DNA from 4 places in the Klebsiella sp. A52 genome. Region 1 is predicted to be linked to each of the others. Evidence: riboswitches for the same ligand, from Rfam matches in the RefSeq annotation. Region 1 holds a riboswitch; each other region holds the start of a gene.

Region 1 (5,746 bases):
TAATTCAACGCCAGCATAAAAGCCAGCGGCGGGCCAATGACCCACGCCAGCGACAGCTGGGCGCGCATCACCGAGCTGAACATCACCACTTCGCGAGCAGAGCTATCAGCGTATTCGCGGGCAAGAGCAAACAGCTGCGGCATTGCCGCATTGGCGACCGACGCCAGCATCACGCCACAGGTGATAAGCGTCAGATAATGGCGGTTGAAAGCGAACAGCAGCGCGTTACCCACCGCCATCAGGCAGCAGAACATAATTAACCGCCGACGATCGCCGCGGCTATCGGATCGTTTGGCCAGCGCCAGGCTCACCAGGATACCGGCAATCGCATTCACCGTATAAAACAGGCCGACCCAGAACGGCTGCGCGCCGACTTCACGACTAAGAAATAGACTGAGCGTCGGCGCCTGCAGCGCCCCGGCCACGCCCATCATAAAAGCCACCAGCATAAAGGCGGCGTAGACGCCGTTTAACCGTCGCCCCATCGTCATCAACCACAGCATGAAATATCCTTAACACACGCGAAGTAAACGAAAAAAGCCAGCAGAAGCAATCTGCTGGCGGGTGATTCTATACTCTGTGGATTTCGAGTTGCAGCCAATGCGCTTGCAGCCTGAAAGACGGCGAGTATAACACCAATACTCAGTCACACATGATGTCGGCAAGTCAACGATCGGAGGTCGGCGACGTAACTCCCCACTGCATCAATTCCTCCAGCATTTTCTGCTGCCTTCCTGCTAACTGGCGGGCCAGCCAGGACGCGCCCTGCGTCGCAGAAAAGTACCGTTGATAGAACTGCTTAGTGGTTGACCTCGTCATATTCATCTCCTTACTTCATCGAGGTTCATTATTGGCTTAATATAGGAACTCATAAATTGCTGAGTTTTCGTCAGGAGTTCCTCTTTTATGCCTTCCAGCCGTCTGCAACAACAGTTCATCCGCCTGTGGCAATGCTGCGATGGCAGGTCGCAACAGACCACCCTCAACGAACTGGCGGAAATGCTCAGTTGTTCGCGCCGCCATATGCGCACCTTGCTCAATCTGATGGAAGCGCGCGGCTGGCTTGCCTGGGAATCCGAAGCCGGGCGTGGCAAGCGCTCCAGGTTGACCTTCCTTTATACCGGTCTGGCGCTACAGCAGCAGCGCGCCGAAGATCTGCTGGAGCAGGATCGCATCGATCAGCTGGTACAACTGGTAGGTGATAAAACGGCGGTCAGGCAAATGTTGATCTCCCATCTGGGACGCAGCTTCCGCCAGGGGCGCCACATCCTGCGCGTGCTCTACTATCGGCCGATGAAGAATCTGCTGCCCGGCAGCGCGTTGCGCCGTTCGGAGACCCACATCGCGCGGCAAATTTTTAGCGCTTTGACGCGGGTAAATGAGGAAAATGGGGAACTGGAGGCCGATATTGCCCACCACTGGCAACAAATTTCGCCTAATCACTGGCGCTTTTTCCTGCGTCCCGGCATTCATTTCCATCATGGCCGCGAGCTGGAGATGGCCGACGTTATCTCTTCGCTACAGCGCAGCAGCGAACTGCCGCTATTTTCCCATATTGAGCGCATCGTCTCGCCGACCGCCTGGACGCTGGATATTCACCTCAGCCAGCCGGACCGCTGGCTGCCCTGGCTGTTAGGGCAGGTCCCGGCAATGGTGCTGCCGCAGGAATGGCGCACGATGGATAATTTTTCCAGTCTCCCCGTCGGTACCGGCCCTTACGCGGTCGCGCGCAATAATCAAAATCAGTTGAAAATCCATGCCTTCGAAGAATATTTCGGCTACCGGGCGCTAATCGATGAGGTTAACGTCTGGGTGCTGCCGGAAATTAGCGAAGAACCCAACGGCGGTTTAACCCTGCAGGGCAATACCGAAAGCGAAAAAGCCGTAGAGAGCCGCCTGGAAGAGGGGTGCTATTACCTGCTCTTTGATAGCCGCAGCCCGCTGGGCGGCAATGATGACGTGCGCCGCTGGTTAAGTTATCTGTTCCAGCCCGCCAACCTGCTGTATCACGCCGGCGAACACTATCAAGGCAACTGGTTTCCGGCCTACGGTCTGCTGCCGCGCTGGCACCACGCCCGCAGCCATGCCTGTGAAAAACCAGTCGGCCTCGAGTCAGTTACCCTCACCTACTATCGCGATCACGTGGAACATCGGGTCATTGGCGGGATCATGCGGGCGCTGCTGGCGGAACATCAGGTAAAGCTGAACATTCAGGAGCTGGAGTACGATGACTGGCATCGCGGCGAAACGGTGAGCGATATCTGGCTAAACAGCGTCAACTTTACGCTGCCAATAGATTTCTCCCTGTTCGCCTATTTATATGAAGTGCCGCTCATACATCACTGTATTCCCATCGACTGGGAGGCAGACGCCAACCGCTGGCGCGCAGGCGAGTTCAACCCGGCGACCTGGAGCCAGCAACTGCTGGAGAAACAGCATATTGTCCCGCTGATCCACCACTGGCTAATGCTTCAGGGCCAGCGCAGCATGCGCGGCGTGCGCATGAACACTCTCGGCTGGTTTGACTTTAAATCGGCGTGGTTCGCCCCGCCGGAGCCCTGAATGCTTTGCGTCAACTAACAAAATCATTACACTATCGCCGTTCTCAACGGGGTGCTAATAAACATACGCAATATCATTCAAGTTGCATCAAGGCAGCAAGCGGGTGAATCCCCTGGAGCATAGATAACTATGTGACTGGGGTGAACGCGCGGAGCTAACGCAGATGCGGCTTGAAGGATGAAGCGTATGGGCTGAGAAAATACCCGTCGAACCTGATCCGGATAACGCCGGCGAAGGGATTTGAGGCCTACTCAAAATCCTTTGCCTCCCCATATACTGAGGTGCAAAGTGTTGAAAAAACTGCTTCCCCTGCTGGCGCTGGTCGCCGCCCCGGTCTTTGCTAAACCGGTCCTGACCGTATACACCTACGATTCATTCTCTGCCGACTGGGGTCCTGGCCCGGCGGTTAAAAAGGCATTTGAGGCCGATTGCGGCTGCGAACTGAAATATGTCGCCCTCGAAGATGGCGTCTCGCTGCTTAACCGGCTGCGAATGGAAGGCAAAAACAGCAAAGCCGATGTCGTGCTTGGCCTTGATAACAATTTGCTGGCAGCGGCGGCGCAGAGCAAACTGTTTGCCAAAAGCGGCGTGCCGGCCAGCGCAGTCACCGTACCCGGCGGCTGGGATAACGATACTTTCGTGCCTTACGACTACGGCTACTTCGCCTTCGTGTATGACAAAAACAAGCTGAAAAACCCGCCGAAAAGCCTGAAAGAGCTGGTCGAGAGCCCGCAGAAATGGCGCGTGATTTATGAAGACCCGCGCACCAGTACGCCGGGGCTCGGCCTGCTGCTGTGGATGCAAAAGGTGTATGGCGATAAGGCGCCGGAAGCCTGGCAGAAGCTGGCGGCCAAAACCGTCACCGTCACCAAGGGCTGGAGCGAAGCCTACGGCCTGTTCCTGAAAGGCGAAAGCGACCTGGTGTTGAGCTATACCACCTCGCCGGCTTATCACCTCATCGAAGAGAAAAAAGATAATTATGCGGCGGCGGACTTTACCGAAGGCCACTATCTGCAGGTTGAAGTCGCCGCGCGTACCGCCGCCAGCAAGCAGCCGGAACTGGCGGAGAAGTTCCTGAAATTTATGGTCTCGCCTGGCTTCCAGAACGCGATCCCCACCGGCAACTGGATGTACCCGGTAACTCAGGTCGCGCTGCCGGCCGACTTCAATAAGCTAACCAAACCGCAAACCACGCTGCAGTTCACCCCGCAGCAGGTCGCCGCTGAACGTCAAAACTGGATCGGTTCATGGCAACGCGCCGTCAGCCGCTAAGTTTCGGCTGGCTGATCCCCGGCGCCGCGGCGGCCTGCTTACTGGTCATCGTGGCGCTGGCGGCGTTTCTGGCGCTGTGGCTGGAAGCGCCGCAGGCCCCCTGGCAGACGATCCTCAGCGATAGCTATCTCTGGCACGTCGTTCGTTTCTCTTTCTGGCAGGCTTTTTTGTCGGCGCTATTTTCGGTGGTGCCGGCGATATTCCTTGCCCGCGCCCTGTATCGCCGCCGCTTTCCGGGGCGCACGCTGCTGCTGCGCCTGTGCGCGATGACGTTGATCCTGCCGGTTCTGGTGGCGGTGTTCGGCATCCTCAGCGTCTATGGCCGCCAGGGGTGGCTCGCCGCGCTGTTCCACGCCCTCGGCTGGCAATGGGATTTCTCACCATACGGCTTACAGGGCATCCTGTTGGCCCATGTGTTTTTTAATATGCCGATGGCGACCCGCCTGCTGCTGCAGGCGCTGGAAAACATTCCCGGCGAACAGCGGCAGATCGCCGCACAGCTCGGCATGCGCGGTTTCGTCTTCTTCCGCCTTGTGGAATGGCCGTGGCTGCGTCGGCAGATCCTGCCGGTGGCTACGCTGATTTTTATGTTGTGCTTCGCAAGCTTCGCCACCGTGCTGTCACTTGGCGGCGGGCCGCGGGCCACCACCATTGAGCTGGCTATCTATCAGGCGCTAAGCTTTGATTACGACCCGGCGCGGGCGGCGCTATTAGCGATTATTCAAATGGTCTGCTGTCTTGGGCTGGTGCTGCTGAGCCAGCGCCTGAGCAAAGCCGTGGCGATCGGCGCCAACCAACTGCAGGGCTGGCGCGACCCCGATGACCGTCTGCATAGCCGCCTGTGCGATTGCGCGCTGATCGCGCTTGCTCTATTGTTGTTGCTGCCGCCGCTGTTAGCGGTAATCGTCGATGGCCTCAACGTCAATCTGCCGAAGGTGCTCGGCCAAGCCGCGCTATGGCAGGCGCTGTGGACCTCGCTGCGTATCGCCCTCGCCGCCGGTCTGCTTAGCGTTATCCTGACCATGATGCTGCTATGGAGCAGCCGCGAACTGCGGGCCCGCAATCTGCCGCTGGCCGGGCAGACGCTGGAGCTCAGCGGCATGCTCATCCTCGCCATGCCGGGGATTGTGCTGGCAACCGGATTTTTCCTGCTGCTCAATAACAGCGTCGGCCTGCCGGAATCCGCCGACGGCATCGTCATCTTTACCAACGCGCTGATGGCAATCCCCTATGCCCTGAAGGTGCTGGAAAACCCGATGCGCGATATTGCCGCCCGCTACGGCGCTTTGTGTCAGTCGTTGGGGCTACAAGGTTTTAACCGGCTGCGGGTAGTGGAGCTACGGGCGCTGAAACGGCCGCTGGCGCAGGCTTTGGCTTTCGCCTGCGTGCTGTCTATCGGCGACTTCGGCGTGGTGGCGCTGTTCGGCAATGAATCCTTCCGCACGCTGCCTTTCTATTTGTATCAACAAATAGGCTCCTACCGCAGCCAGGACGGCGCGGTCACCGCGCTCCTGCTACTGTTGCTGTGCTTTATCCTTTTTACCTTGATCGAGAAACTACCGGGACGCGATGCTAAAACTCAATGATGTCACCTGGCTGTATCAGCATTTGCCGATGCGCTTTACGCTCAGCGTCGAGCGCGGAGAACGCATCGCCGTGCTCGGTCCCAGCGGCGCCGGCAAAAGCACGCTGCTGAATCTGATCGCCGGTTTTCTGCCGCCGGCCAGCGGCAGCCTGCTGATCGACGGCGAGAAGCATAACGCCACGCCGCCGGCGCAGCGTCCGGTTTCCATGCTGTTTCAGGAGAACAACCTGTTTAACCATCTCACCGTCCGGCAGAATATTGGCCTAGGCATCCACCCCGGCCTGAAGCTGAACCGCGAGCAGCACGCGCAGGTCACGGCGATAGCCG
Region 2 (5,746 bases), 2.5 Mb from region 1:
AGTTGATTATAGAGAGCGTCGTTGGCTTGTTTGGTGGCGGCGGTCGCTTCTTTTGCGGCGACTTCCGCCCATGCTGACAAGCTGATCGATGACAGCAAGCCGGCGATGGCTAAACCTTTCACTACGGGGGTCAATTTCATTGGAATCCTCTTACCATGATGGCAATTCACTCGTTAATTCCGATCTGACGTGGTGTTACAACTTGTAACGCTTATTTGAACTATAACCAGTTGTTTACATTGAGCAAGTTATGGTTACAAAAAAACTACATTAGTTAAAAAACTACTCACTCGTAGGTAAAATGAGATTTATCCAATGGGATTAATGTCGCTTGTTTAGCGCGGTGTCAGACGTGTCGGTTACTGCGGGGAAGGGGAGAAAAAAGCGGCTCTTAGGCCGCTTTTAAATTAACAAGGAAGCGGCGCTATTTGGCGTAGCCTAAAAATTTACCGTCCTGCATGACGGCAATTTTTCCTGATTGGTAGACAATAAAAACGTATAAACCCTGAGAATAGGTTTTCGCGTCAGCATTGCTTTCGTCTAAGGCCGCGGGTTTGCCATCAACTGTCAGCCCGGTTGAGTTTGTGACCAGCTTCATGCCATTGAAGATCTTCACTTTTTTGCTGGATTGCGCTTTCTGCACGGGATATAAAGCCTGTGCATTTTCCAGCGCCTGCTTCTCCGCTGCGGCGTTCACCGCAGCCTGTTTGTTTTGTTCCGCAATATAACAGGCGTCTTTACTGACCCCCTGGGCTTCACACTCGGCCATACGCTGCGCCGGCGAACTGCAACCGGCCGCGATGGCTGCGCTGAGTGCCAGCAGTATTATCGAGACGTGTTTCACTTTCATCATTAACGACCTTATCGTAGATATTATTTTATACATGCGACGAACATTCATGACAGCGGCGATCGTCCGGGGATCGTTAGCGTGCTTAATTCGTAACGCGTGGTAACTATGTCGTAGGGTGATTAAGCAAATTGTGATCTACATCAACCGCCGTACGGATAACTAAAAAATAGTGTAATCGTTTACAATGCGGCGAAAAGAGCGTCTCTGTGGCAAGCGTACGGGGATGATACAATGACGAGTAATGACGGTGTGCCAATCAGCCATTATGATGGCGCTTTATGCAAGGATCATAAGGGATTATGAAGTGGATACTGTTGAACAAATTAGTGGGTACTTCTATAAAGGATACTGGAATCTGAAACCAGAGGAGTTATTCCTGTTGATTCTCATCGATGCGATGAGTCAGCATCTTGAAATTGAGGCAACAGCCGCAACTGCTATCTTAACCGGACAACCCTGGATACCAACGCGAACTAAACCAGGTACAGCAATTAAAGGAACGAGTATTGCTTCAATAATGTCTCGTAAGCTACTCAGTAATGTACGTTTGCCGGTTGGTATTTCGTTGATCACTCCTATGGGTAAAGGTCTGAAAGACTTTCATTGGTCGAAAACTAATAAGTTAGGCGCGGTTATAGGCCGCTACATACCATGGATAGGGTGGGCAATGGCATTTTATTATGCGAGAGCAATACTAATTGATACTGGTGAAAATTTTAATAAGATTGTTAAACCAGAACATAAAGTTGCATGGACATACTTCTAATGAGCATTGAACAAGAAATTATTGATTATATATATACTCATCATAGCCATAAGAAATACTGTTTTTTTGGCGATCGTCCAGAAGTCACGTTAGATACTGAATTAACAAAGGGGGGGCTGAATATCATCTGGGAAGATGCAGAAGATACTTTAGATTACTATTTCAAACAATGGAATGTAAAAATGAATGGCTTCGAAATTATCTATTACTTTGAACCTGAGTTTTTAGGTTCCATGCCTCCAGAGAAGCCGCTTAAACCGCTAACAGTACAAATGTTGGTAGAGTCCGCAAAAGCGGGTGAATGGCTGTACGATTAAGGGACATATCGCGGGAGACATACCGCTTTTACCGTTTACAAGACTTACCGCTGGCATTACTATCCTGAAGAGAGATTAACGGAACGTTAGTCGCCATTTTGTACCAAATGACTCGGGGTGCCCTTCTTTGTGAAGGCTGAGAAATACCCGTACCACCTGATCTGGATAATGCCAGCGTAGGGAAGTCAGAGACCGCATGGTCTGCGCTGCTTCCTCATCTGGCGGGAGCAAACCATGCATGAACCGCTAAATCCGGCGCATATCGCGCACCTGCAGCAGCTTTTCCGCACCTCTTCGCCGCTTGTTCACTGTATGACCAACGATGTGGTCCAGACTTTCACCGCTAACGTCCTGCTGGCTATTGGCGCCTCGCCGGCGATGGTGATTGATCCTACGGAAGCCGCGCAGTTTGCCGCCATTGCCGATGCGCTATTGATTAATGTCGGGACCTTAACCACTGAGCGCGCCAACGCGATGCGAGCGGCGGCGCAGAGCGCCCGCCAGGCGGGAAAACCCTGGACGCTGGATCCGGTTGCCGTCGGCGCGCTGACGCTGCGTACCGATTTTTGTCGCGAGCTACTGGAACTGCGGCCTGCGGCGATTCGCGGCAACGCCTCGGAAATCATGGCGCTGGCGGGGAATAGCGGCGGTGGGCGCGGCGTCGATACCACCGACAGCGCCGCCGCGGCGTTACCCGCAGCCCAGGTGCTGGCGCGCAAGCTCAATACCGTGGTCGCGGTGACGGGCGAGGTGGATTACATCAGCGACGGCGAGCGCACGCTTGCCGTGAGCGGCGGTGATGTCCTGATGACGCGGGTGGTCGGGACCGGCTGCGCGTTATCCGCGGTGGTGGCGGCAAGCGCCGCGATGCCCGGCGATCGGCTGCAAAACGTAGCAGCCGCCTGCGGCCTGATGAAAATGGCGGGAGGTGAAGCGGCGCGACACGGCGGTCCCGGCAGTTTTATCCCGGCATTCCTCGACGCGTTATACGCGGAGGTGGCGGCATGAAGCGGATTAACGCCTTAACCATCGCCGGCACCGATCCCAGCGGCGGCGCCGGGATCCAGGCCGACCTCAAAACCTTCTCCGCGCTCGGCGCTTACGGCTGCTCGGTGATCACCGCGCTGGTGGCGCAGAATACCCGCGGCGTGCAGTCGGTATACCGCATTGAGCCGGACTTCGTGGCGGCGCAGTTGGATTCGGTGTTTAGCGACGTGCGAATCGATACGACGAAAATCGGCATGCTGGCGGAAACCGATATCGTTGAAGCGGTGGCGGAACGTCTTGCCCGCTATCAAATTGCCAACGTGGTGCTGGATACCGTGATGCTGGCGAAAAGCGGCGATCCGCTGTTATCCCACTCGGCAATTGCGACGCTGCGCCAGCGCCTGCTGCCGCACGTTTCACTGATCACCCCGAATTTGCCGGAGGCCGCGGCGCTGCTCGATGCGCCGCATGCGCAAAGCGAGCGCGAGATGCTGGAACAGGGCAGGGCGCTGTTGGCATTAGGCTGCGGGGCGGTATTAATGAAGGGCGGACATCTGGACGACGCCGAAAGCCCGGACTGGCTGTTCACCCGCGAAGGCGAACAGCGCTTTACCGCGCCGCGTGTGCAGACCAAAAATACCCACGGTACCGGCTGTACGTTATCTGCCGCGCTGGCGGCGCTGCGTCCTCGCTATGCCGATTGGGGACAAACCGTCGCCGAAGCGAAGGGTTGGCTATCGGCGGCGCTGGCGCAGGCCGATTCGCTGGAAGTGGGGCACGGTATCGGCCCGGTACATCATTTCCACGCCTGGTGGTAAATGGCAGTGAAACGAGACAGCAGAATCTACTGAAAAAATGCGCTCCCGGCTGGAAAATATGCTAACTCGGTACCAGGCTTAACCTGCCCAAAATTTTTGGGTTGGGATAAAACATGCTGGCTGCGGCCAGCACTTACGGGAGATAGCTATGACTGATATTACGCAGTTGCTTGGCAAAGATGCCGACAGCCTTTTACAGCACCGTTGTATGACTATTCCAGCCGATCAACTCTATTTACCGGGCGCGGATTACGTCGACCGGGTGATGGTGGATAACAACCGCCCGCCTGCGGTGCTGCGTAATATGCAGACCCTCTACAATACCGGGCGTCTGGCCGGAACGGGGTACCTTTCCATTCTGCCGGTCGACCAGGGCGTAGAGCATTCGGCGGGCGCGTCATTCGCCGCCAACCCGCTCTACTTCGATCCGAAGAATATTGTGCAACTCGCCATCGAAGCCGGCTGTAACTGCGTGGCTTCTACCTATGGCGTACTGGCCTCGGTATCGCGCCGCTACGCGCACCGCATTCCATTCCTCGTTAAGCTCAACCATAACGAAACCCTGAGCTACCCGACCGAGTATGACCAGACCCTGTACGCCAGCGTTGAGCAGGCGTTCAACATGGGCGCGGTTGCGGTTGGCGCGACGATCTATTTTGGCTCCGAGCAGTCGCGTCGGCAGATTGAAGAGATCTCCGCCGCCTTCGAGCGCGCGCACGAGCTCGGCCTGGTCACCGTGCTGTGGGCCTATCTGCGCAACCCGGCATTCAAAAAAGATGGCGTCGATTACCACGTTTCCGCTGACCTGACCGGCCAGGCCAACCATCTGGCCGCCACCATCGGCGCTGATATCGTGAAGCAGAAAATGGCCGAGAATAACGGCGGCTATAAGGCGGTGAACTTCGGTTATACCGACGATCGCGTCTACAGCAAGCTGACCAGTGATAACCCGATCGATCTGGTGCGCTATCAGCTGGCAAACTGCTATATGGGCCGTGCCGGGTTGATTAACTCCGGCGGCGCGGCGGGCGGCGAAACCGATCTCGCCGATGCGGTGCGCACGGCGGTGATCAATAAACGCGCCGGCGGCATGGGGCTGATCCTCGGTCGTAAAGCGTTTAAGAAATCGATGAGCGAAGGCGTGAAGCTGATCAATGCGGTGCAGGACGTCTATCTGGACGGCAAAGTCACTATCGCATAAGGCAAAAATCCGGGCGTGAGGCCCGGATTGACTCTTTTACTTACCCCGGTCTCCGGGGTTTTTTATGATTTTGCTGCGCTGACGGTCAGCGGTTTAGCCGCTTCGCTGGTAGCAAACCCTGGCTGTTCAACGCGAATAAACGGGCACAGGAAGAAGGCGAGAATATAGAGCGCGGTATAGGCCACCACCACGCCGATGGTGCTGAAGTGCGGCAGCAGCACCACCGCAATCGCCGGCGCGAGGAAATTCGACAGCCCGGCAGACAGGTTGTAGACCGAAATCGCCGCCCCTTTATGCTTTGGCTCCAGCGCCGGGAACACCGCCGCCATCGGCACGAACGCCGCGACAAAAATCCCCAGCGCAATCGCCGGCACCAGCGCCATAGCGAAGTTATGCCCGAAGTGCTGCGGCAGGTAGTAAAACGCCAGGCTCGACAGCGCCATGCCGATGCAGCCGAACCAGCGCACCACTTTCATCCAGCCCAGTTTCTCCGCCACAATCCCCCAGAAGACGTTGGAGAAAATGGTGGTGAAGAAGAACGCCGCCCACACCTGCAGCCATTCGGAAGTGGTGAAACCGAGCTCATCGACGAACATCATCGGCATGACCACCGCGAAGCCGAACAGCGACAGGGTGTTGATAATGCGCACAATGCTGGAGAGCATAATGCTGCGGTTGGTGTAGATAAGGGTCACCGCGCGCCCCAGCTCGGAGAACTTCTCGCAGGTGGTGAGGTTCTGCATATGGCGCGGGGTTTCGGTGTTGCGCAGCGCCGCCAGGGCAATCAGCCCGCCGGTGACGCAG
Region 3 (5,746 bases), 1.7 Mb from region 1:
GCGGGTATAAATAAGGCCATTGTGCTCATCGCTTAAGCCAATCAGATTTTTAACCGCGCCGAGCGCGCTATCGTTGTAATGATGCTCACCTAAGGTATCGAGCGTCAGCACATTGCCAATCTGATAAACCGGGATCGGCACGCCAATGGCGCGCACCCGCAGATCGAACCCGAAGGCGCAGCATGGGCGCAGCGATTCCGGCGGTGACAATTCACCCACTACCGGGCTGACATGATTAACGGGAATCGTCGGTAATACCGGGTCCTGGGCAAATACCGAAAAAGCGGCTGCCCATAACCACCACAAACTCTTACGCATCAAAAGCGTTCTCCACCACACAAAAACAGCGCGCATCATACTCGCCGATGACTACGCGCCGTTAAGTCAAAAACGGTATTCGCCAGCGACAAAGAAACTATTGCGCTCGTTAAAGCCAAATTCGGTTAGCACATTGAAGTTACGCGTGATTTCGTACTGGGCGCCGATCAGCATATTCCACGGTGAAGTGAGTTTCTGTTTGACATCAAACTTGCCGTCGCCGTCTTTATTGACCGCGGCAATCAATGGCTGCAGCTGTGGCGGCATATGCAAATCAGCAAGATTGCCTTTAAATTCCTGCTGCACGTCCTGATACATACTGCCAACCCACACGCTGAGATGCGAAGGGCCAGAAATTCCCTGTAGATCAAATCGATAACCCACGCGAGGTGACACTGTCACGGCAGAGATGCTGCCGTCGAGAATATCAAAATCGGTGCGGGTATAGTTAGTATCGACGAGGGCAAACCAGTTCTCATAGCCGCCAGCCAGCGTGAACCCGCCCCCCCAGGTAGTACCTTTGAAATCAAGGACAAAATCGATGTTTTGCAATTCGCCGCTTTGGTTGAGGTTATGCACCGCGCCGGCGATGATGCGATCCAGACCGCGGTATTGCGTCGGGTCAGCATCGACCGACACATTCGACACCGACGAACCGCGGGTGTGGCCCAAAATTCCGTAGACATTAAGGAATGGAAATACCCACATATCGAGACGCAGGTTCTCAGTTTTGCTCTTCTCCCGCGTGTGTCCGGCGTCAATGGCGAACATATCGCTGGGGATTGGATGGTTACCCAGTTTCAGTCCGGAAAAGGTGATGCTGTCGACCATAATATCCTGGCGCATATTCATATAGCTGAGATTGACGCCAAACGGCAGCGGAATGGAATAACCGCGGGCGCGGGCTTCGTCGCCCCAGATGGGAAAGTAGCTATCACTGTCGTCACTTTCCGCCGCACAGGCATTCCACACGGCGCCAGAGGTTAATAGCAGCGTAATGACGGTTGTTTTCCATCTCATTTTTTATATGTACCTTTACAGTCCGGAACCCACATTAAAATAGACCGCCTGTTCGTGTTCGCTGAAGGCGACATCGGCGCCGGTAAATAACCCATACTGACGGGCGACCAGATAACGAAAACCGGTGCCCCACGCCACTTCGTTTTGCTGCCACAACGCCCCGGCTTCGTCAGCGGTGCTACCGACGCCGACAAAACCCTGCAGGATCCAGCGCGGCGCAAATTGCCAGGCCAGTTGTGTCTGGGCGACAGCGACATAATCGCCCTGATAGCGAAAACGCGAGATGCCACGCAGTTCGATGTAAGGCCGGGCCATTGGCGTCAGGTGCTTGTCATGATGAGTTAGCGACTGATAATTCGCCGCCAGCGCCAGGGTTAAGGTCGGCGCCAGCGGGATAAAGTATTTACCATCCAGCGACAACTGATTGTAATGATAGTCGCCGCCAAGCAGAGCGCGGTAAAAACGGTACTCGCCCTGTAGCGATAACCCTTTCTTAGGGTAGAAAAAATTATCGGTGGTGTCATATTCCGCCACTACGCCCAACGCCGAAGAGGTGCTTTTCTCCCCCAGCACCCGCTGCCACACCTTGTTAATCACCTGATTGTCCGCGGTCACATCGGTATGTGCATAGAATTGCGAGGCGCCAAGAAAAACCGGCGAGTCCCCCACGCGAAATAACAGCTTTTGTAGACCGCCATAGCCTTTGGTGTGGGTTTGCACCGCCACATTTTTGTTAAAACCGGCAATATCGCCCGAATAGATATCGAGATTGACATTGGCGTAGCCCGCGCCAACCAGGTAACGAATCCGGTCGTGATTCCACGTATGGCGATGCGCGGCGCCGATGAACCAGGTGCCATTTTGCGTCCCGCCGCCGCCGACCCCCGTTAGCGCTGGTGGAATAAAACGATCGCCCTCGCGGGAGCCTTTACCATGCAGAAATAAACCAAACAGACCGCCGCCGTAGCCGATAGCCGGCTCGGTGATCATTACCGGCACCGGCAAAAAACCGTAGGGGTTATCCTGCAGATACTGGCTCATATCAAGCATGCCATCTTCAGGATCGAACAATTGGGCGGCACGAGACGCGTCAGGCGCGAGGGCAAGCATCAGTAAAAGAGTAAGGCCTGCCAGCTTCATGCGGTCTCCAGCACTGACGCATTCATAAGGGGATATTAAGGGAATGTGCTAAAAATATATCGTAAGCCCTTGTTCTTCGCCAACTTACCCTCTCCTTACTTTGCTTATTTTTGGATAAAAAAGCGTGGTTAATCACACAAATTGATAAAGGTTGTTTATCGATCTGACACATAACCACTCAATTGTGACAATGTCACTACTATCGACGCTTTTTACCTTGTCGCCGTTGTAATCAAAAAGTGAATGACGTATAACATGTCGCAACCGAGGGGTGTCCCGTGAGGGCTGAGATGGCGTAAAAACCGAACCCTTTGAACCTGATCTGGGTCATGCCAGCGAAGGGACGGGTCGGCATGTTCGCCAGTTTTCAGTTTTTACCTGTTCACACTTCTGCACGCCCGGATCTCCCCTTATTTTCAGGAGGTCCCATGATGATTCCCGCTTTTACCCAAGGTCTTTACGGTCGACTGCGTGAGCAGGCCGGTGGCGAGTGGCAACGCTATGTATCGCACCCTTTCCTCCAGCAATTAGCCGCGGGTACGCTGCCGCAGGCAGCCTTTCGTCATTATCTAACCCAGGATTATCTGTTCCTGATCCACTTCGCTCGCAGCTACGCCCTGCTGGTCAGCAAACTTCGCACGTTGCCGGAGATGCGCGCCGCCGCCGCCTCGATGAATGCCATCCTTGCTGAGCTACCGCTACATGTGGGCTATTGCGAGCAATGGGGGCTGAATGAAGACGCTATGGCCCTGCAAAGCGAAGCGATGGAAACCGTCAACTACACGCGCTACGTACTGGATATCGGCCACGCCGGCGACGCGTTGGATCTGCTGGCGGCGCTGCTGCCCTGCGTTGCGGGTTACGCGGAAATCGGGCTCGGTCTGCTGCACAACCCACAAACCAACTTGCACGATAATCCCTATGCTTCATGGATCCGCAACTACGGCGACGAGAGCTATCTTCAGGGCGTCAACGCGGCGATCGGCCTGCTGGAAACCCTCTGGCAACAGCGCGGCGCGGAATCACGGTTCGCCGGACTGAGCGACATATTTACTACCGCTACCCGGCTGGAAGGCAATTTCTGGCAGATGGGTCTGAATGCCGCCGGGCAGGTCCAGGCGTGATGGCGCCAGGCATTCACGTTCGCGATTTATGCCTGCGCTTTGGCACACGGACTATCTTTCGCGATCTCGCCTTTGATATTGCCGCCGGGCAATGGGTGTCGCTCCTTGGCGCCAGCGGCGCGGGCAAAACCAGCCTGTTGCGTATTATCGCCGGGCTGGCGGCGCCAACCCGCGGAACCGTCATCGCCAGCGATGGCCTTCCCGTCACTACGCGACTGGCGTGGATGGGTCAAAAAGATCTGCTCTATCCGTGGCTTAATGTGCGGGAAAATGTCGCCCTCGGCGCCAGGCTGCGCGGTGAGAAGGTCGACAACGCCCGCGTCAACGAGCTTCTTGAGCAGGTAGGACTGGCCTCCTGCGCTGATGAACGCCCTGCCGCGCTGTCCGGCGGGATGCGCCAGCGCGCGGCGTTGGCGCGCACCCTCTATGAAGATCGGCCCATTGTGCTGATGGATGAACCGTTTTCCGCTCTCGATACCCTCACCCGCACACGCATTCAGAGCCTGGCCGCGCGCTTACTGACCGGACGAACCGTAGTGCTCATTACCCACGACCCGATGGAAGCCTGCCGCCTCAGCCATCGGCTGCTGGTGCTCTCGCCTGATGGTGAAATTGATGATAGCCATCATTTAAGTGGCGTTCCGCCCCGCGATCCGGATGATGGCGCGCTGTTGGCAAGTCAGGCGCAGCTGCTGCAGCAATTGATGAGGGCGAACGGATGAGGGGCAAGTTACTGCGCGGGTGCAGCGTATTTTGTGGCCTACTGTTGCTCTGGCAGTTGGCGAGCTACAGCGGCATTCCCGCCTTTTTGTTGCCTTCTCCGGCGGCGGTCGCTGAAGCGCTGTGGAATAACCGTAGTTATCTGGCCAGCCACACCCTGGTCACCCTGAGCGAAATTCTCAGCGGAATGGCGCTCGGCGTCGCGCTCGGTATGGTGCTGGCGCTTTGTATGACCATGTCGCCGCGATTACAGCGGTGGGTAATGCCGCTGGTACTGACCAGCCAGGCCATTCCGGTCTTCGCCCTCGCGCCGCTACTGGTGCTGTGGTTTGGTTTTGGTATGAGCGCCAAGGTCATGATGGCGGTGCTGGTTATTTTCTTCCCCGTTACCTCGGCTTTCTTTGATGGTCTGCAACGGGTCAATCGCGACTATCTCGATCTGGCCCGCACCATGGGCGCCTCCTTTGGCGCTCAATTGCGCCATGTCCGACTCATGGCGGCGCTACCCGCGCTAGGTTCCGGCCTGCGGATGGCCGCCGCCGTCGCCCCCATTGGCGCGATTATTGGCGAATGGGTCGGCTCCGCCGAGGGGCTTGGCTACGTAATGCTGAATGCCAATGCCCGCCTGCAAACCGATATCTGCTTCGCCGCCTTGTTCATTTTAGTGCTGCTGACCATCGCGCTGTGGTTGGCGGTCGACGCCTTTTTGCACCGGCTGATCGACTGGTCGCCGGAATAACTTATCAACAGATAATAAGGAAGAGATATGCGTATACCTCTGTTGGCCGGCCTCACTCTGCTGGTTTCCGGTCAGGCATCGGCAAATGAAAAGCTGACCCTGGTACTGGACTGGTACATCAACCCGGATCATGCGCCCATTATGGTGGCGGAACAGATTGGCGCCTTTCGGGATGCCGGGCTGGATGTCAACATCATCCCCCCTTCCGACCCGGCGCTCCCTCCGCGCCTGGTTGCCGCTCGCCAGGCTGATTTAGCGATAACCTATCAACCGCAGGTTCACTTCTTCGCCGATGAAGGACTGCCGCTGGTCCGCGTCGGGACGCTGATCCACTCGCCGCTGAATACCGTGATTGCGCTGGATCCGCGCATCAAATCTCCGGCCGATCTACAAGGGAAAAAAGTGGGATACTCGGTGAGCGGTATTGAACAAGCGACGCTGGCCACCATGGCGCAGCATGCTCACATCGACCCTGACAGCATCAAATTGATCAACGTTAATTTCCAGCTCACCAGCGCTCTGCTGGCCGGCCAGGTTGATGCCGTTATCGGCGGTTATCGCAATATCGAAGCGCTGGAACTCAAACTGCAGGGCAAAAAACCGGTGGTCATGAACGTGGAAGACTATGGCGTGCCCGCTTACGACGAACTGGTGATCGTCGCAAACAAGGCCGAGGTCAACGCCC
Region 4 (5,746 bases), 600 kb from region 1:
CTGCCAGTAATCATTGATAAACAGCCGCGCGTGATAGCGGCGGCCAAGCGCGATGGCGGCGATGACATCATCCTCTACATCGCTGTCGCGCTGGTCCTTGATCCGCAACTGAATGGTGCGCACGCCGGCTTCCAGCAGGCGCTCAATCCACGCCACGCTATCGACAACCGGATAAAGCCCGAGACGAAACGGTACGGGCGGAAAGTCAGGCTGGTACATCAGGCATTTTCCTTTTTCAGGTAGATTTCACCGCCGCGGGCGCGGAAGTTATTTGACATATCGGCCATGCCGGCCTCGATACTTTGCTTCGCGGCGTAGTCGCGGACCTCCTGGGTGATTTTCATCGAACAGAATTTTGGCCCGCACATGGAGCAGAAGTGGGCGACTTTGCCGGACTCCTGCGGCAGGGTTTCATCGTGATAGGCCCGCGCGGTAAAGGGATCGAGCGCGATGTTGAACTGGTCTTCCCAGCGGAATTCGAAACGCGCTTTGGACATCGCGTTGTCGCGGATCTGCGCGCCGGGGTGGCCTTTAGCGAGGTCGGCGGCGTGGGCGGCGATTTTGTAGGTAATGAGTCCCTGTTTCACATCCTCTTTGTTGGGCAAGCCGAGATGTTCTTTTGGCGTGACGTAGCACAGCATGGCGCAGCCAAACCAGCCAATCATTGCCGCGCCGATACCGGAAGTGAAATGGTCATAGCCCGGCGCGATGTCGGTGGTGAGCGGCCCCAACGTGTAGAACGGCGCTTCGTGGCAGTGCTCCAGTTCTTCGGTCATATTGCGGCGAATCATCTGCATCGGCACGTGGCCGGGGCCTTCAATCATCACTTGAACGTCATACTCCCAGGCGATTTTAGTCAGCTCGCCCAGCGTATGCAGCTCGGCGAACTGCGCCTCGTCGTTGGCATCCTGAATCGAGCCGGGGCGCAGACCATCGCCGAGGGACAGCGACACGTCATAGGCGGCGCAGATTTCACAGATTTCGCGGAAGTGCTGGTAGAGGAAGTTTTCCTGATGATGCGACAGGCACCACTTGGCCATGATAGAACCGCCGCGCGAGACGATACCGGTCAACCGCTTCGCGGTCATCGGCACATAGCGCAGCAGCACCCCGGCATGAATCGTGAAGTAGTCGACGCCCTGTTCGGCCTGTTCCAGCAGGGTATCGCGGAAGGCTTCCCAGGTCAGGTTCTCGGCAATGCCGTTAACTTTCTCCAGCGCCTGGTAAATCGGGACGGTACCAATCGGCACCGGGCTGTTGCGCAGGATCCATTCGCGGGTCTCGTGGATATAGCGGCCGGTGGAGAGGTCCATTACCGTGTCGGCGCCCCAGCGGGTTGACCAGACCAGCTTCTCGACCTCTTCTTCGATGGAAGAGGTCACCGCCGAGTTGCCGATATTGGCATTCACTTTCACCAGGAAGTTGCGGCCGATAATCATCGGTTCGGATTCCGGGTGATTGATATTGGCCGGGATGATGGCTCGCCCGGCAGCGACTTCATCGCGGACGAACTCGGCGGTAATGTTGTCCGGCAGGCGGGCGCCAAAGCCTTCTCCGGCATGCTGCTGGCGCAGCACCTCGCTGCGGATACGCTCACGGCCCATGTTTTCGCGAATGGCGATGAATTCCATCTCCGGGGTGACGATCCCCTGGCGGGCGTAGTGTAGTTGCGTCACGCATTTGCCGGCGACGGCGCGTTTAGGCGTCAGCAGGCCGCCAAAGCGCAGTTCATCGAGGCCATCGTCGGCCAGCCGCGCTTTAGTGTATGCCGAGCTGCGTTCGCTGAGCGGCGCGCAGTCGTTACGTGCGTCGATCCACCGCTGGCGTAGTTTTGTCAGTCCCTGGCGGACATCGATGTTGATCTCCGGGTCGCCGTAAGGCCCGGAGGTGTCGTACACCGGTATTGGTTCGTTGGCTTCGTATTGGGGGTTATCGTTATCACCGCCGATGAGCGTCGGGCTGAGCTGGATTTCACGCATCGGGACGCGGATATCAGCCTGTGAGCCTTGAATGTAAATGCGGCGCGAATTGGGAAAAGCGGTGCCTTCCAGCGTATCGATGAATCGCTGCGCGTGTTCGCGTTGTTCCCGGCGGGTCAGTTTGGTAGTAGACATAGCGCATTCCAGTTACAAAAAAAGGAGATGGCTTGTCAGACGACGGATGGAGTAACAGATGCGACCAACCCGTAACGGGCAGGTGCGACCAGCAGTTTACTCTTGTTCCCTTCGCAGGTATTAGCCTGATCAGGTTCCGCGGATCCCGAATAAACGGTCTCAGCCTTTTCCACTTCAGCTTTCGTGTGGAAAATAGGCACTCCGACAAGATGAAATCCCTCCGCAGAGGGATAATGTATGTAAATTACTCGTTAACGGTTCACAACTCAAGCGGTCGGCGCGATATTGTCGCCAACGCTGTCTTTCCGATCGTGAGCGACGACCAGCGCCAGCAGCTTGTCCTCAAGCGCGAAGCGTGCCTCCAGCGACTCGCCGATATCCGACAGCGCCTGCTGAAATTCGAGATAGTTATCATGATCGATGGCGTTTTCGAGGCAGGTATCGTAGTAGTCCATCATCTGCTGGGTATTGGCTTCCAGCTGCGGGTAGATTTTGGTAGCGGCTAAAAGAGGGGTACTCCCTTCCATTTCTCCGATAATACGTTCATAAATATTAAAATGACCGGATGAGAGGTAATCCACCAGGCTTTGGCAAAAGTCATCCAGCGCCTTTTCATTAAGCCGCATAAAGGACTCTTTGCCGGGTTTCAGGCCAACCAGGTTGTAGTAAGCCACGAGCAAATGCTTACGCACAAGCAGCCAGCGATCGACCAGTTTGTTATTGCCTCCAACACGTTCCGTCAGGTTTTCCAGCTGGTTTAACATGATTGACTCCGCAAGATTAAAAATAACGTTGCTCAGCAAATGTAAATATAATGTTAAAAGTGCCAGTAAAACGAAGGTAGCGCAATAGATATGGATCGTATTATTGAAAAATTAGATCGCGGCTGGTGGATCGTCAGTCACGAACAAAAATTATGGCTTCCCGCAGGGGAATTACCACATGGCGAAGCGGTAAATTTTGATCTTGTCGGTGAACGCGCGCTACATCTCGGCGAGTGGCAAGGCGAAGCGGTGTGGCTGGTGCGTCAGGATCGTCGGCGTGATATGGGATCGCTGCGCCAGGTATTGGATCAGGATCCTGGGCTTTTCCAGTTAGCAGGGCGCGGGATCCAGTTGGCCGAGTTTTATCGATCGCATAAATTCTGCGGCTACTGCGGCCACCCGATGCATGTCAGTAAAACCGAGTGGGCGATGCTGTGCGGCCACTGCCGCGAGCGCTATTATCCGCAAATTGCCCCCTGCATTATCGTCGCCATTCGTCGCGACGATTCAATTCTGCTGGCGCAGCATACCCGCCATCGTAATGGTGTCCATACGGTGTTGGCCGGGTTTGTCGAAGTGGGTGAAACCCTTGAGCAGGCGGTCGCCCGCGAAGTGATGGAAGAGAGCGGCATTAAGGTGAAAAACCTGCGCTATGTGACCTCCCAACCGTGGCCCTTCCCGCAATCATTGATGACCGCCTTTATGGCTGAATACGATAGCGGCGATATTGTCGTGGATAAGAAAGAGTTGCTGAGCGCAGAGTGGTATCGCTATGACGATTTGCCGCTACTGCCGCCGCCGGGCACGGTGGCGCGACGCCTGATCGAAGATACGGTGGCGATGTGTCGGGCAGAGTACGAGTGACATGTTACACTGGGCGCATCAACGCTAAAGGAATGTAAAAATGACCGAACTGAAAAACGATCGTTACCTGCGCGCGCTGCTGCGCCAGCCGGTTGATGTCACCCCGGTGTGGATGATGCGCCAGGCGGGCCGCTATCTCCCGGAATACAAAGCCACCCGCGCGCAAGCGGGCGATTTCATGTCGCTGTGTAAAAATGCCGAGCTGGCCTGCGAAGTAACGCTACAGCCGCTGCGCCGTTACCCGCTGGATGCGGCGATCCTCTTTTCGGACATCCTGACGATTCCGGATGCGATGGGGCTGGGGCTGTACTTTGAAGCTGGCGAAGGCCCGCGCTTCACCTCGCCGGTGAAATGCAAAGCCGACGTCGACAAACTGCCGGTGCCGGACCCGGAACAAGAATTAGGCTACGTGATGAACGCCGTGCGCACCATTCGCCGTGAACTGAAAGGCGAAGTGCCGCTGATTGGTTTTTCCGGCAGCCCATGGACGCTGGCGACCTACATGGTTGAAGGCGGCAGCAGCAAAGCCTTTACCGTCATCAAAAAGATGATGTACGCCGAACCGCAGGCGCTGCACGCGCTGCTGGACAAGCTGGCGAAAAGCGTCACCCTGTATCTGAACGCGCAGATCAAAGCGGGCGCGCAGTCGGTGATGATTTTCGACACCTGGGGCGGCGTGTTGACCGGCCGCGACTATCAGCAGTTCTCGCTCTACTACATGCATAAAATCGTCGATGGCCTGCTGCGGGAAAACGAAGGTCGTCGCGTACCGGTGACGCTGTTCACCAAAGGCGGCGGACAATGGCTGGAAGCGATGGCGGAGACCGGCTGCGATGCGCTGGGTCTCGACTGGACTACCGATATTGCCGACGCTCGCCGTCGCGTAGGTCACAAAGTGGCGCTGCAGGGCAATATGGACCCGTCGATGCTTTATGCGCCTGCCGCCCGTATTGAAGACGAAGTGGCGAACATTCTCGCCGGCTTCGGCCAGGGCGAAGGCCATGTCTTTAACCTTGGTCACGGCATCCATCAGGACGTCGACCCACAGCATGCAGGAGTCTTTGTTGAGGCGGTGCATCGTCTCTCCGCGCAATATCACCAATAGGAGATAAGCATGATGGATTTAGCTGCGCTACGAACCCAACAGCAATCTTTAGCCGCGTCGGTAGAACGTGCGGACCGATTGGATCGCGACCCGCCGGTGCTGATCGGCGGCGCCGATGTGGGGTTTGAGCAGGAAGGGGACATTACCCGCGCTGCGATGGTGCTGCTAACTTATCCGGGCCTTGAGCTGGTGGAGTATCAGGTGGCGCGCGTCGCCACCACGATGCCGTACATCCCCGGCTTTCTCTCCTTTCGCGAGACCCCCGCGCTGCTGGCGGCGTGGCAACAGCTATCGCAAAAGCCCGATCTGTTGTTCGTCGACGGCCACGGTATTTCACATCCCCGGCGGCTTGGCGTCGCCAGCCATTTTGGCCTGATGGTTGATGTGCCAACGATTGGCGTAGCGAAAAAACGCTTATGCGGGAAGTTTGAACCGCTCGGCGCCGAGCCCGGCGCGCTGGCGCCATTAATCGACAAGGGCGATCAGCTGGCCTGGGTCTGGCGCAGCAAAGCACGCTGCAACCCACTGTTTATCAGTACCGGCCACCGCGTAGGGATGGATAGCGCGTTAATGTGGGTGGAACGCTGCATGCAGGGCTACCGGCTACCCGAACCCACGCGTTGGGCCGATGCCGTGGCATCCCGTCGGCCTTCCTTTGTGCGTTGGCAAGCAAATCACGGCTGATTCAGGTACACTGCGCCTAATTTCTGACTTCGAGAATTCATCATGTTACAAAACCCGATTCATCTGCGCCTGGAGAAACTGGAGAGCTGGCAGCACGTCACCTTTATGGCCTGCCTGTGCGAGCGTATGTACCCCAACTACGCCATGTTCTGCAAGCAAACCGAGTTTGGCGACGGCCAGTTATATCGTCGTATCCTTGACCTGATCTGGGAAAC

The links. Region 1 has a riboswitch for thiamine pyrophosphate ahead of thiB (thiamine ABC transporter substrate binding subunit). Riboswitches for the same ligand answer to the same signal wherever they lie in the genome.
Region 2: another riboswitch for thiamine pyrophosphate. It lies ahead of thiM (hydroxyethylthiazole kinase); the one in region 1 lies ahead of thiB (thiamine ABC transporter substrate binding subunit).
Region 3: another riboswitch for thiamine pyrophosphate. It lies ahead of tenA (thiaminase II); the one in region 1 lies ahead of thiB (thiamine ABC transporter substrate binding subunit).
Region 4: another riboswitch for thiamine pyrophosphate. It lies ahead of thiC (phosphomethylpyrimidine synthase ThiC); the one in region 1 lies ahead of thiB (thiamine ABC transporter substrate binding subunit).

Annotation. Positions count from the first base shown of each region.
Region 1 covers NZ_CP074437.1:481,769-487,514, forward strand. The annotation lists gene KGA69_RS02230 (sugar efflux transporter) at 1-503, opposite strand, end outside; gene sgrT (glucose uptake inhibitor SgrT) at 667-819, opposite strand; gene sgrR (HTH-type transcriptional regulator SgrR) at 907-2,562, shown strand; TPP riboswitch at 2,600-2,819, shown strand; gene thiB (thiamine ABC transporter substrate binding subunit) at 2,851-3,834, shown strand; gene thiP (thiamine/thiamine pyrophosphate ABC transporter permease ThiP) at 3,810-5,420, shown strand; gene thiQ (thiamine ABC transporter ATP-binding protein ThiQ) at 5,404-5,746, shown strand, end outside.
Region 2 covers NZ_CP074437.1:3,039,833-3,045,578, forward strand. The annotation lists gene KGA69_RS14375 (alkyl/aryl-sulfatase) at 1-140, opposite strand, end outside; gene KGA69_RS14380 (hypothetical protein) at 425-850, opposite strand; gene KGA69_RS14385 (STM2901 family protein) at 1,158-1,619, shown strand; gene KGA69_RS14390 (DUF1493 family protein) at 1,619-1,936, shown strand; TPP riboswitch at 2,040-2,136, shown strand; gene thiM (hydroxyethylthiazole kinase) at 2,171-2,944, shown strand; gene thiD (bifunctional hydroxymethylpyrimidine kinase/phosphomethylpyrimidine kinase) at 2,941-3,741, shown strand; gene fbaB (class I fructose-bisphosphate aldolase) at 3,890-4,942, shown strand; gene KGA69_RS14410 (RbtT/DalT/CsbX family MFS transporter) at 5,005-5,746, opposite strand, start outside.
Region 3 covers NZ_CP074437.1:3,814,271-3,820,016, reverse strand. The annotation lists gene KGA69_RS17990 (DUF4056 domain-containing protein) at 1-318, opposite strand, end outside; gene KGA69_RS17985 (hypothetical protein) at 385-1,338, opposite strand; gene KGA69_RS17980 (BamA/TamA family outer membrane protein) at 1,354-2,478, opposite strand; TPP riboswitch at 2,736-2,839, shown strand; gene tenA (thiaminase II) at 2,907-3,602, shown strand; gene KGA69_RS17970 (ABC transporter ATP-binding protein) at 3,599-4,324, shown strand; gene KGA69_RS17965 (ABC transporter permease) at 4,321-5,061, shown strand; gene KGA69_RS17960 (ABC transporter substrate-binding protein) at 5,089-5,746, shown strand, end outside.
Region 4 covers NZ_CP074437.1:1,077,214-1,082,959, reverse strand. The annotation lists gene thiE (thiamine phosphate synthase) at 1-219, opposite strand, end outside; gene thiC (phosphomethylpyrimidine synthase ThiC) at 219-2,114, opposite strand; TPP riboswitch at 2,204-2,328, opposite strand; gene KGA69_RS05015 (Rsd/AlgQ family anti-sigma factor) at 2,381-2,878, opposite strand; gene nudC (NAD(+) diphosphatase) at 2,969-3,742, shown strand; gene hemE (uroporphyrinogen decarboxylase) at 3,783-4,847, shown strand; gene nfi (deoxyribonuclease V) at 4,860-5,531, shown strand; gene KGA69_RS04995 (YjaG family protein) at 5,574-5,746, shown strand, end outside.